Regions from separate parts of the Sideroxydans lithotrophicus ES-1 genome, predicted to be linked through region 3. Evidence: predicted binding sites of a transcription regulator. Region 3 holds the regulator's gene; each other region holds the start of a gene.
What was found. Region 3 encodes sigma-54, which starts transcription at its own class of promoters, with help from an activator protein. Its sites were predicted from a motif close to TGGCACNNTTCCTGCT; they were not measured.
Positions count from the first base shown of each region.

Region 1: SLIT_RS16355 (type II secretion system protein) is a predicted target of sigma-54. The motif match lies at 2,055-2,070, and genes of this name have one in related genera.
Region 2: glnA (type I glutamate--ammonia ligase) is a predicted target of sigma-54. The motif match lies at 1,843-1,858, and genes of this name have one in related genera.

Region 1 covers NC_013959.1:2,643,568-2,647,739, reverse strand. The annotation lists gene SLIT_RS13025 (type II secretion system F family protein) at 1-680, shown strand, start outside; gene SLIT_RS15420 (type II secretion system protein) at 677-1,270, shown strand; gene SLIT_RS13015 (hypothetical protein) at 1,362-1,979, shown strand; gene SLIT_RS16355 (type II secretion system protein) at 2,175-2,549, shown strand; gene SLIT_RS15410 (pilus assembly FimT family protein) at 2,768-3,259, shown strand; gene SLIT_RS13000 (type IV pilus modification PilV family protein) at 3,249-3,740, shown strand; gene SLIT_RS15405 (PulJ/GspJ family protein) at 3,740-4,172, shown strand, end outside.
Region 2 covers NC_013959.1:2,934,826-2,938,997, reverse strand. The annotation lists gene SLIT_RS14590 (DUF4124 domain-containing protein) at 1-237, opposite strand, end outside; gene glnA (type I glutamate--ammonia ligase) at 352-1,767, opposite strand; gene SLIT_RS14580 (cation diffusion facilitator family transporter) at 1,958-3,133, opposite strand; gene SLIT_RS14575 (rhodanese-like domain-containing protein) at 3,209-3,661, shown strand; gene SLIT_RS14570 (undecaprenyl-diphosphate phosphatase) at 3,709-4,172, opposite strand, start outside.
Region 3 covers NC_013959.1:437,756-441,927, reverse strand. The annotation lists gene lptA (lipopolysaccharide transport periplasmic protein LptA) at 1-7, shown strand, start outside; gene lptB (LPS export ABC transporter ATP-binding protein) at 4-726, shown strand; gene SLIT_RS02170 (RNA polymerase factor sigma-54) at 757-2,187, shown strand; gene hpf (ribosome hibernation-promoting factor, HPF/YfiA family) at 2,204-2,527, shown strand; gene SLIT_RS02160 (PTS sugar transporter subunit IIA) at 2,584-3,039, shown strand; gene hprK (HPr(Ser) kinase/phosphatase) at 3,193-4,128, shown strand.

The DNA.
Region 1 (4,172 bases), 800 kb from region 3:
CTGTCGCCATCGTCATTGTCAATATCTTCGTCATTCCTGCGTTTGCCAAGGTGTTTGAGGGCTTTCATGCCCAGTTGCCGTTGATGACCAGGATTCTGATGGGTTTCTCCGGCTTCATGGTGCATTATTGGCCGATCTTGCTGGCGGTGCTGGTCGGTGCAGTGGTCGCATTCCGGTCATGGATCAGTAGCGTGGATGGACGTTACAAATGGGACCGCTACAAGTTCCATATCCCGATCGCCGGGCGAATCATCATGAAAGCGACGCTGGCACGTTTTGCCCGCAGCTTGGCGCTATCATTCAAGAGTGGCATTCCCATCGTGCAGGGGCTTAATTCGGTGGCGCTGGTGGTGGATAACGAATTCATGCGCAGCCGTGTCGAACAGATGCGCGATGGCGTGGAGCGCGGCGAAAGCATCTTGCGCACAGCGACGGCAACCGGTGTGTTCAACCCAACCGTGCTGCAAATGATCGCCGTGGGCGAAGAGACGGGCGATATGGACGGCCTCATGTTCGAGATCGCCGGCATGTACGAACGCGAAGTGGAATACGAGATCAAGACCCTGAGCTCCAATATCGAACCCATCATGATCGTGCTGCTTGGTGTTCTGGTGCTGATCCTTGCGCTTGGCATCTTCCTGCCGATGTGGGATCTGGGCAAGGCGGCGTTGCACCGATGATAAAGCCGGTGCTGAACGCTGAGTTCGGAGTGCTGAGTGGGGAGCGTAAGCCTCGGCACTCTGTACTCGGTACTTCGCGCTGTAGGGGTTTCACCTTGCTTGAACTCATCGTCGTCATTTCCATCGTGGCGATCATGGCGGCGGTATTTCTCAGCCGCATTCCCTATTATCAGGAGCAGGCCGAGAAGACGGCCATGGAGCAAGTGGCAAGTGCGGTGCAAAGTGCATTGGTATTGCGCTACAGTGCGCTGCAAACGCGCGGTGCGGCCAATGAAAAGGAGCTGTCTGCCCTTGCCACCGACAACCCGATCAATTGGTTGCAAAAAAAGCCGCGCAATTACGCGGGAGAGTTCTTCGATCCCACCCCGCAGATGGTCTCGCCGGGACATTGGATGTTCGACCTGAAATCGCATGAATTAATCTACACTGTAAATATTGCCGACAATTTCATACCAGGTAAGGACGGCAGGAGGTGGATTCGTTTCCATGTTCGACTGGGGTATGATCAAATCCTCGGGCGCCCGGGAGCTGGCAAGGAAATCACTACGACGCTGTTCGAGCCGACCGAGCCCTATCATTGGCTGGACTGATGCAAGTGGAACAGGTTTGTGTTGAACAAATCGAAGTGTGCACATCTTTCGATATGCTTTGGGCCAGCCGCTCTTGGAAAAGGATCTTGATATGAACCAGTTTATCCAATCCTGGTTGCTGCAATGTTTCGTCATCTTCCTGATCGTTGGCAGTCTTGCCGGTATGGTTGCTGGCGCGTTGCTGCTGTTGCGGCCGCAGAGCCTGCAACGAACGAACAGCCTGCTCAACCGCTGGGTGTCTACCCGCCACCTGGACCAATCGCTGGAACGCACGGTCGCGCTTGATCCCTTCTTTTACCGCCATCGCCGCGCCAGCGGCGCGCTCATGTTGCTGGGCGCACTCTACATTCTTTACTTCTTTGCGGTGCGTATGGACAGGCCGGAGATGATCGGCGGGTTGGCGCGCTCATTCAAAATGCCAGTTCAGCTGGTGAGCGGATTGCTGGATGCGCTGACATTGAGTGCCTTGACGGGCGCAATGTTCGCGGTGGCGATCAGTCTGTTCCTGTTATTGCGTCCCAGTTTGTTGCGCAATTTCGAACAGGGGGCGAACCGCTGGGTATCGATGCGCCGCGCCCTGAAGCCCATGGAAATGCAGCGCTCGGGCATGGATGAATACGTTTTCAAATATAGCCAGCAAGCAGGCATCCTGCTGGTATTCGGAAGCCTTTACGTTTTGGTGATCCTGTTGTTCTGGTTTGGACATTAATGTCGGGCAATCGTCATTGTTTTATTAAAATTCAGCGCTAACCCATTGCTGTAAGGAGAATTTCTGGTTGCATTCTGGCACGATTCTAGCTACATTGTGCATGAGCTTGTTCACGGCTGGGTGCTGCGGCACCGAGCAAGGTGTTTGGAGCAAGCGAAACGGGGCTGCGGCCTCAAACAATTAGGAGAGATTGATATGAAGAAACAACAAGGTTTTACGCTGATCGAGCTGATCGTGGTGATCGTGATTCTGGGCATTCTGGCTGCGACAGCGCTGCCTAAGTTTGTGGACTTGAGTTCAGATGCAAAATTGGCAGCAGTTAAAGGTGTGGCTGGCGGTTTGTCTTCTGCGGGTTCAGTGAATTATGCCGCTCGTTCAATGGGCGCATCCAGCACATCTTATGCCTCATCGATGGCGACTTCGGGTGTGGCCTGTTCCACCCTTGGCCCCTTGATGCAGGGTGGTGCTTTCCCATCTGGCTATACTGTAACTGGAACAGTTCCGAACTGTACTGTAACTGACACTTCTCTTGCTTCAGCATCTGCAGTTGCATATGTTCCTGCGATTTGAATATGTTGAGCCAAGCTAAAAGGGGTGCTCGAATCTGCCCCCTTTAGAGTAGTAACAGGTACTTGGCTTGAATTGCCATCCTCGGACCCCTCGTAGAGAGTGATAATCGAGCTTGGCAATTAACAGAATGGGGGCTTCGGCCCCCTCTGTTTTTTCGGTTTAAGGTGCTGTTGCAATTTGCATCTGCATAAACCCAATTTTTAATAAAACATTGAGACATGCGTTCAAGTGCAGGTCAAATCGAAGTGATCAAACTGAGTGCCGAATACTTGTTCGGCGCCAGCGCAGGCGTGCGGCCATTTTGCCCGCGCATGAAAGTCCAATTCGGCTTTACGCTGACGGAGTTGATCACCACCCTGGTCATCATGGGCATCCTCGCTGCGGTCGCAGTGCCTCGTTTGTTCGATAGCAATGCATTTCAGGCGCGCGGTGCGGCCGATCAAGTCGCGGCAGCATTGCGTTTTGGACAAAAGACCGCCATTGCTCAGCATCGCAACGTCAGTGTGAATATCTCTTCAGCGGCAGACTCAAATTGCGGCGCCGAGTTGACGGGGGGCAATGTCAATTGCGCAGTCTCGAACAGCGTATCTGTTTCACCGGTGACGGTCACTTTCAATGCGCTTGGCCAGCCGGTTCCCAATGCAGCTGTGTCAGTGGTTGCAGGCGGGACTACAATACATATCGAAGCAGAGACCGGCTATGTACACTAAGACATCGACCCTGCTTCAGCGCGGCATCAGCCTCGTCGAACTTATCATGTTCATCGTCATCATCAGTGTGGCGCTGGTGGGCATCTTGCTGGTGATGAATCAGGTGACAAGGCACAGCGCAGACCCGCTCATTCAAAAACAGGCGTTGGCGATTGGCGAGTCGATGCTGGAAGAGATCAAATTGCAGGATTTGTCCGGTGTTGCATGTGCCGGAACGCTGGGAGCGAATGCGGCACGTACCGGCGCAAGTTCCGTATGTGACTATAACGGCTATAGCACTACGACGGGCATCAAGGACTTTTCTACCAATGCGACTGTGGCAGGGCTGGGCAGCTACAACATCGCCGGCGTCGCTGTGACGCCAATCTCCACATTGGGCGGAACGGCGATCACTGCTGGCAGTGGAGTGATGGTTACCGTTACTGTCGCCGACCCGACCGGGGCCACGATAGACGTGACAGGCTACAGAGCAGGGAACTGATGAGCTCATATCCAGGATTACATCGCGGTTTTACGCTGGTCGAGATGATCATCGTGATCGTCATCACCGGCATCATCGGCGGCATGGTGGCGATATTCCTGCGCTCGCCGGTGCAGGGCTATATGGACAGCTCGCGCCGTGCCGAGATGACCGACATTGCGGATACCGCTTTGCGCAGGCTGGCGCGCGATCTGCACACGGCAGTGCCCAACAGTGTGCGCTTGCCTGCTCCGGCCGGTTCGTCATATGTCGAGTTCATGCCGAGCCGGGATGGTGGGCGCTACCGGGTGAATCCGGCCGGTGGCAGCGGCAGTTGCGGTGCGGCGGGGGACGATCTCGACTTCACGGTGGCGGACACCTGCTTCGAGATCATCGGTTCGCCCATCACTTTCAATAACGGCGATGCGATCGTCATCGGCAGCACGCAGTCCG
Region 2 (4,172 bases), 510 kb from region 3:
CCGGCGGCCCTGTGTTTCGGGATTCACCCGGAAGTCGGATGAATTTTCTGCGTTGCTCGATCTTCCGGGAGGGACCATCGTTGGCAGCGGTTCAAGGTGAAGTTTCCTGGCGCCCTTGAGGGGAATGCTGGAATAAGTGACGTGACCGTTTTCGTCAACGCGCTTGTAGATATCGGCGTAGGCACCGGCACAGAAGAGCATCGAACAACACAGAACGAGCAGGGAACGTGATTTCATGATCGTATCCAGATAACGATGCGGGCAGTATAGGTCAAGGCAGGTGCGATGAGAAGACCGGCACCGAAATAGAAACGGGGCCTGAAAGGCCCCGTTCGTTAAGCCATGTAACGCTTACAGGCTGTAGTACATGTCGAACTCGACCGGGTGGGTCGTCATGCGGATGCGGTTCACTTCGCCCATCTTCAGCTCAATGTAAGCGTCGATGAAGTCGTTGGAGAACACGCCACCGCGGGTCAGGAACTCGCGGTCCTTGTCCAGAGCGGCCAAGGCTTCATCCAGCGAAGCACACACGGTTGGGATCTTTGCATCTTCTTCCGGCGGCAGGTCGTACAGGTTCTTGTCTGCGGGATCTCCAGGGTGGATCTTGTTCTGGATGCCGTCCAGACCGGCCATCATCAGCGCAGCGAAGCACATGTACGGGTTGGCGGAAGGGTCCGGGAAGCGAGTCTCGATCCGGCGGGCCTTGTCGCTTTGCACGTGGGGGATACGGATCGAGGCGGAACGGTTCTTGGCGGAATAAGCCAGTTTGACTGGTGCTTCGTAGTGCGGAACCAGACGCTTATAGGAGTTGGTGCCGGGGTTGGTGATCGCGTTCAATGCCTTGGCGTGCTTGATGATACCGCCAATGTAGAACAGCGCGGTCTCGGACAGACCGGCATAGCCGTTGCCTGCGAACAGGTTCTTGCCGCCTTTCCAGATGGACTGGTGCACGTGCATGCCGGAACCGTTGTCGCCAACGATGGGCTTGGGCATGAAGGTCGCGGTCTTGCCGTACTGGTGTGCAACGTTCTGCACCACGTATTTCAGGGCTTGTGTCCAGTCAGCGCGCTTGGTCAGCGTGTTGAACACGGTGCCGATTTCGCACTGGCCGGCGGTTGCCACTTCGTGGTGATGCACTTCGACGGGGATGCCGATCTCTTCCAGCGCCAGCACCATGGCTGCGCGGATGTCGTTCAGGCTGTCTACGGGCGGGACGGGGAAATAACCGCCCTTGACGGAAGGACGATGGCCGGTGTTGCCGCCTTCGAACTCGTGGCCGGTTGCCCAGGCACCTTCTTCGGAGCCGATCTTGACGGAGCAGCCGGACATGTCGATGTTCCAGTGCACGGAATCGAAAATGAAGAATTCGGGTTCTGGACCGAAGTAAGCGGTGTCGCCAATGCCGGAGGATTTCAGGTAGGCTTCAGCGCGCTTGGCGATGGAACGCGGGTCGCGGTCATAGCCCTTGCCGTCGGTCGGCTCGATCACGTCGCAGGTCAACACAATGGTGGGTTCGTCGAAGAACGGGTCGATGTAGCAGGAATCTGGATCCGGCATCAACAGCATGTCGGAAGCCTGAATGCCTTTCCAGCCGGCGATGGAAGAGCCGTCGAATGCGTGGCCTTCGGTAAACTTGTCTGCGTTAAAGGCGGAAACGGGCACGCCTACGTGCTGTTCCTTGCCCTTGGTGTCGGTGAAACGGAAATCCACGAATTTAATGCCTTGTTCCTTGACTAACTTCAGAACGTCGGCGGCTGTTTTAGACATACTCGAATCTCCCAAGAAAATTTAAGACGCTGCGATTTTTGAAACGAAACTTAATTAGTGAAACAAGCGTGGCGCAGCAGAAAATGTGCCAGCACGTGAAACCCTGTAGGGGGCGCATTGTGCCATATTCTCCAAATGGGTGGGAATGCAATGCACGCCCCCGAGTGGGGCGTTGCGGAGCCAAAACGCACTACTTTGGTGCGCACCCCTGATAAAGCTGGATGCTGGAGAAATAGGGGTCGCTGGCGGTGATGGTGCGGCATTTATCGCGCAGCGCCTCAAGATCGATCTGGCTATCGAACAGAAGTTCGGCTTCCACCTTGCCGCCCAAATAATGCAGCACGACGCGTGCTGAGGGTGGCAGGGGTGCGCCCAGCCGGCTGCCAAGATGCGCAAGCAGCAGATGCCGCTGCGGCAGGTGGACATTGGGACGCGCCTTCGCATCATCCTCCGAATCGATATGAACCATCACATCCATCACCTGGTGGCCTTTCAAAACGGCGATGCGCGCTGCTTCGGCGATGTAATGCCCTTCCGACACGCTGATCTTGGGTTCCACGATGATGTGCGCATCCACCAGCGCATTGTCGGCCATCTTGCGCGTGCGCAGCTCATGCAGACCGATCACGCCGGGTACGGCTTTCAGGGTATTGCGAATGGCCCGCACCGTCTCCTCGTCCAGGCCCGTGTCGATCAATTCAGATAAGGCATCCCGCGCGAACTGGATGCCCATATAGGCGATCATCACCCCCACCACCGCGGCAGCAACCAGGTCGAGGAAAGTGTAGCCGAGCAGATTGCCGACGATGCCGATGATCACCACCAGTGAAGAGGCGGCATCGGAACGCGCGTGCCAGGCGTTTGCCACCAGCATCTGCGAACGCACGCGCTGCGCGACGGCCAGCATGTAGCGAAACATGCCTTCCTTCGCGGCCAGCGCGATGATCGCAACCCATAGTGTAAGGGGGTGAACGGCCTGAACCTGTTCGGGATGCTGCAGGCGCATTCCGGCCGCGATCAGCAGTCCGATACCCAAAGCGGCCAAGCTGGTTCCCAGGATCAGCGAAGCGGCAGTCTCGATGCGTGCGTGACCATAGGGATGATTGGCATCGGCATGCTTGTTGCCATGGCGGTTGGCGAACAGCACCAGCACATCCGACAGCAGGTCGGCAAGGGAGTGCAGACCATCGGCCATCAACGATTGCGACTTGCCGAAGAAACCCGCCAGCACTTGAATGATCGTCAAACCGAGGTTGATGAAGATGCTTACCCAGGTACTTTTGCGCGCAGCAGCGAAGCGCACCGGATGCGCGGGTTCAAAGGCGGCAGATTTATCGTGAGTGTGGCCGTGAGTGTGATTTTTCATTACTGTTGGGATAGTATGCAACCGTGATGTGCAGCATATCACTTGCATGTTAAAGGTTAAACACGGGTAAAAGTTATGGGAAAGATCACCGAGATCCTGAATGTCGCGCAGCAGCGTGCGAAGGAACTGAACCTGCCTTATGAAGGTGCCCTGACACCCGCAGAGGCAAACGAATTGATGCGGTCGGCACCCGGTGCGAAACTGGTCGACGTGCGTACCCGTGCAGAGATCGATTGGGTCGGGCGCGTCCCGGGCGCAGTGGAGATCGAATGGGCGACCTACCCCGGCATGAAGCAAAACACGAACTTTCTTGCCGCGTTGGAGCAGCAAGTCAATAAGGAGTCACTAGTCATGTTCCTGTGCCGCAGCGGGCACCGCTCGCATAACGCGGCCATGGTTGCCACTCAGGCAGGTTATACCGATTGCTACAACGTTCTGGAAGGTTTCGAAGGAGACAAGAGCCCGCGCAACCAGCGCAATTCGCTGAATGGATGGCGCATGGCCGGATTACCCTGGGAACAAAGCTGAGGCCCGTCCTTGTTTGAATCAGGCCCGCAAATGCGGGCCTTTTATTTTCAGGCTGCCGACCAGTTCACCATCCCGCTGTAGTGGGTCGCGATCACGATCAGGCCAAAGGCGATGCGATACCAGGCGAACACCGTGAAGTCGTGCCTGCTGATATAGCGCAGCAGCCAGCGCACGCAGAGGAAGGCGCTGATGAACGAAAAGACGCTACCCATCACAAACATGCCGAGATCGTCCGAGTGGAACAGATGGCGGTATTTCACCACCTCGTAGACCGTTGCGCCAAACAGCGTAGGGATAGCGAGGAAGAACGAAAATTCTGTCGCCGCCTTGCGCGACAAGCCGAAGAACAAACCACCGATGATGGTCGCGCCCGAACGCGAGGTACCGGGAATCAGCGCCAGCGTCTGCGCACAGCCTACCTTCAGCGCCTCCTGCCAGGTCATATCGCCCACGGTCTCAAATGCGATCTTGTGCTTGCGCTTCTCCGCCCACAGGATGATCACGCCCCCGA
Region 3 (4,172 bases):
ACCATGAGCGAACTCAGAACCGTCTCGCTGAAAAAACGTTATCGCGCCCGCACCGTGGTGCAGGATGTCTCGCTGTCCGTGAAGAGCGGCGAAGTGGTGGGACTACTGGGCCCGAACGGCGCAGGCAAGACCACCAGCTTCTACATGATCGTCGGCCTCGTCGCCGCCGATGGCGGCGAGATCTTCATCGACGACCAGGACATCACCCATTTGCCCATCCATCGCCGCGCGCGCCTCGGGCTGGCCTACCTGCCGCAGGAGGCCTCCATCTTCCGCCGCCTGACCGTGACCGAAAACATCAAGGCAGTGCTCGAATTGCAGGGCTATGCCCCCGCCGAGATGGACGCACGACTGGAGGCATTGCTGAACGACCTGCACATCACCCATATCCGCGACAATCCCGCCATCAGCCTGTCCGGCGGCGAACGCCGCCGCGTCGAGATCGCCCGTTCGCTGGCCACCGACCCGCGCTTCATCCTGCTTGATGAGCCTTTTGCCGGGGTCGACCCCATTGCCGTGCTGGATATCCAGAAGATCATCCGCTTCCTCAAAGAGCGTGGCATCGGCGTGCTGATCACCGACCATAACGTGCGCGAGACGCTGGGCATCTGCGACCGCGCCTACATCATCAATGCCGGCTCGGTGATGGCCGAAGGCAAGCCCGAGGAAATCATCTATAATGAGGGCGTGAGGAAGGTGTATCTGGGCGAGCACTTCAAGTTATAAGATAGCGCCGCACACACGCCAAAACCAGTAATGAAACACTCTCTCCAACTCAGACAATCCCAACAACTGATGCTGACGCCGCAGTTGCAGCAGGCTATCAAGCTGCTGCAACTCTCGACGCTGGAGATCAATCAGGAGACTGCGCGCCTGCTGGACGAGAATCCTTTCCTCGAACGCGAGGACGACAATACCAACCAGACCTACAGCGGCAACAGCAGCACCGATACCCCCGCCCCATCCAGCAGTGCCGAAAGCAGCGAGCCCGCCGAAGCGGAATCACGCAACGACAGCAACGAATGGCCGGAACCCTCGTTCTCATCGACCTCCGCTTCCAGCCCGGATGACGAGGACGACGGCTATTCGGAGGTCGCTGCCGAAAAACCCAGCATGCGTGAGCACTTGCTCTGGGAATTGAACATGAGCCAGATGGATCCGCGCGACAAAAAGATCGTCGGCCTGCTCATCGATGCGCTGGACGAGAACGCCTACCTGTCGCAGCCGCTGGAAGAGATCGTCGAGCTGCTGCCGCCGGAACTGGATATCACCCTGGACGACCTGGAAACGGCGCTGGTGCAGCTGCAGCATCTGGATGCCCCCGGCATCGGTGCGCGCAACCTGAGCGAATGCCTGGCGCTGCAACTGCGCGACATGCCTGAAGATGTGCCGGGCCGGGACCTGGCTTTGACCATCGTCAGCCAATATCTGGATCTGCTGGCCGCCCGCGACTTCAGCAAACTGAAAAAGACCCTGCGCTGCGATGACGATGCCCTGCGCTGCGCCCAGGACCTGATCGTGCATCTGCAACCCAAACCCGGATCTGCTTTCGAGCATCGTGCGGCAGACTATGTGGTGCCGGATGTGCTGGTGGAACGCCACGGCGGCATCTGGCGCGCACGCCTGAATCCGGAGGCCATGCCGCGCCTGCGCATCAATCAGGTGTATGCCAACATCCTGCAGCAGCGCAACGAGAAGAACGCGCAGGAGATGGCCGGCCAATTGCAGGAAGCGCGCTGGTTCATCAAGAACCTGCAGCAGCGCTTCGAGACCATCCTGCGCGTGTCGCAGGCCATCGTCGAGCGCCAGCGCCAGTTCTTCGAGCACGGCGACATCGCCATGCGCCCGCTGGTGCTGCGCGAGATCGCCGAACAGCTCGAGTTGCACGAGTCCACCATTTCGCGCGTGACTACGCAGAAGTTCATGCTCACCCCGCGCGGCATCTACGAATTCAAGTACTTCTTCGGCAGCGGTCTGGCCACCGAAGCAGGCGGCGCGTGCTCCTCCACCGCCATCCGCGCACTCATCAAGCAACTGGTCAGCGAGGAGGATGCCAAGCACCCCCTCACCGACAGTCGCATGTCCGAAATCCTGGCACAGCAGGGCATATTGGTCGCCCGCCGTACCGTGGCAAAATACCGCGAGGGCATGAACATCCTTCCGGTAAATCTTCGTAAATCACTCTAACCATAAGGAGCAGGCCATGAACCTCAACCTCACAGGACGTCATCTCGAAATCACCCCGGCCATCCGCGAGCATGTGCTCAGCAAACTGGACAAGGTCAAACGTCATTTCGACAACGTGATCGACATCAACGTGATCCTGTCGGTGGACAAGCTGGTGCAGAAGGCCGAGGCCAACGTCCACGTTTCCGGCAAGAACATCTTCGCCGAGACGGAAGACAGCAACCTGTATACCGCGATCGATGCATTGGTCGATTCGCTGGACCGCCAGGTGCTGAAACACAAGGAAAAACACACTGCACGCCGCCACGACGAATCCGGCAAGCACAGCGCTGCAGAATGAAACAACACAGGGCAATCAGAAGTGGTTGCCCTGTTTTTTCGCAATGGTGAATCAGCATGAGTCTAATCAGTAAGATCCTGACCCCGGAATGCGTGCTGCTGGATAACGAATCGGCCAGCAAGAAGCGGGTGTTCGAGCGCGTCGGCCTGTTGTTCGAAAATACGTTGGGCATCGCCCGCAGCCAGGTGTTCGACAGCCTGTTCGCGCGCGAGAAGCTGGGTTCCACCGGATTGGGCCAGGGCGTGGCCATCCCGCACGGTCGCGTGAAGGGTTTGCGCGATGCGGCGGCAGCCTTCGTCAAGATGCAGAACCCCATCCCCTTCGACGCACCGGACGGATTGCCGGTGAATTTCATTTTTGTACTGCTCGTTCCGGAACGGGCAACCGACCTGCATCTGCAACTGCTGGGCGAACTGGCGCAGATGTTCTGCGACAAGACCTTCCGCGACCAACTGCAGGCCACCGATGATCCGGTCGCGATCCAGAAGCTGTTCGCCGACTGGCAAGGATAGATGCAACAGATGCCTCTTAAAATTCAAATTTCTAAGTCAGGCAAGGCGCGCGCGACAAATCGTAGCGCCGCATATGTTGGTATATGTAAGCAAGATTTTTCGCGCGCAACGCGGCATGACGACGAAACTTTGGATTTTTAAGAGGTATCTGTAATGGCCCAGGTCAATATCCAGCAACTCTTCGAAGACAAGCAGGAACGCCTGAGCCTCGTCTGGGTGGGCGGCGAAAAAGGCACGGATCGCGTGCTGGAAAGCGAAGTCGTCAACGCCTCCAACCGCGGCCTGATCGGCCACATGAACCTGATCCACCCGAACTGGGTGCAGGTACTGAGCAGCACCGAACTGGATTATCTGCACGCGCTTTCTCCGGCGGAGCTGGCCACCGCGCTGACCCAGCTGGAAGAAGGCGAACCGCTGTGCCTGATCGTGGCTGGGGAAACCGAGATACCGAAGGGCCTGCTGGATTTCGCCAACCGCACCCACACCCCGCTGTTCCGCTCGCCGCTGGGCAGCGTGCAACTGATGTGGATGATCCGCCACTACATCGTCAAGGGACTGGCCGATTCCACCACACGCCACGGCGTGTTCCTCGATGTGCTCGGCGTCGGGGTGATGATCACCGGCGACAGCGGCGTGGGCAAGAGCGAACTGGCGCTGGAACTCATCACGCGCGGCAGCGGCCTGGTGGCGGACGACATCACCGAGCTGTACCGCATCTCGCCGGAAACGCTGGAAGGCCGCTGCCCTGACCTGCTGCGCGATTTCCTCGAAGTGCGCGGCTTGGGCATGCTCAATATCCGCACCATGTTCGGCGAGACGGCGGTGCGCCGCAAGAAGAGCCTGAAACTGATCGTCCATCTGTATCGCCCGCCCTTCGACGACCTGTCCAAGCTGGAGCGCCTGCCCACCTCCGGCGTCGAGGAGATCCTGGGAATCAAGATCAGCAAGGTGGAGCTCCCGGTGATGGCGGGCCGCAACCTCGCCGTGCTGGTGGAAGCCGCCGCACGCAATTTCGTGCTGCAGCAGCGCGGCATCGACACCATGAAGGAGTTCATCGAGCGCCACGAGCAGCACATGCAGGAGCAGTAAATAATGGATGCGTCTAATAATCGTCGCGAGCAAGCATGAGTGCA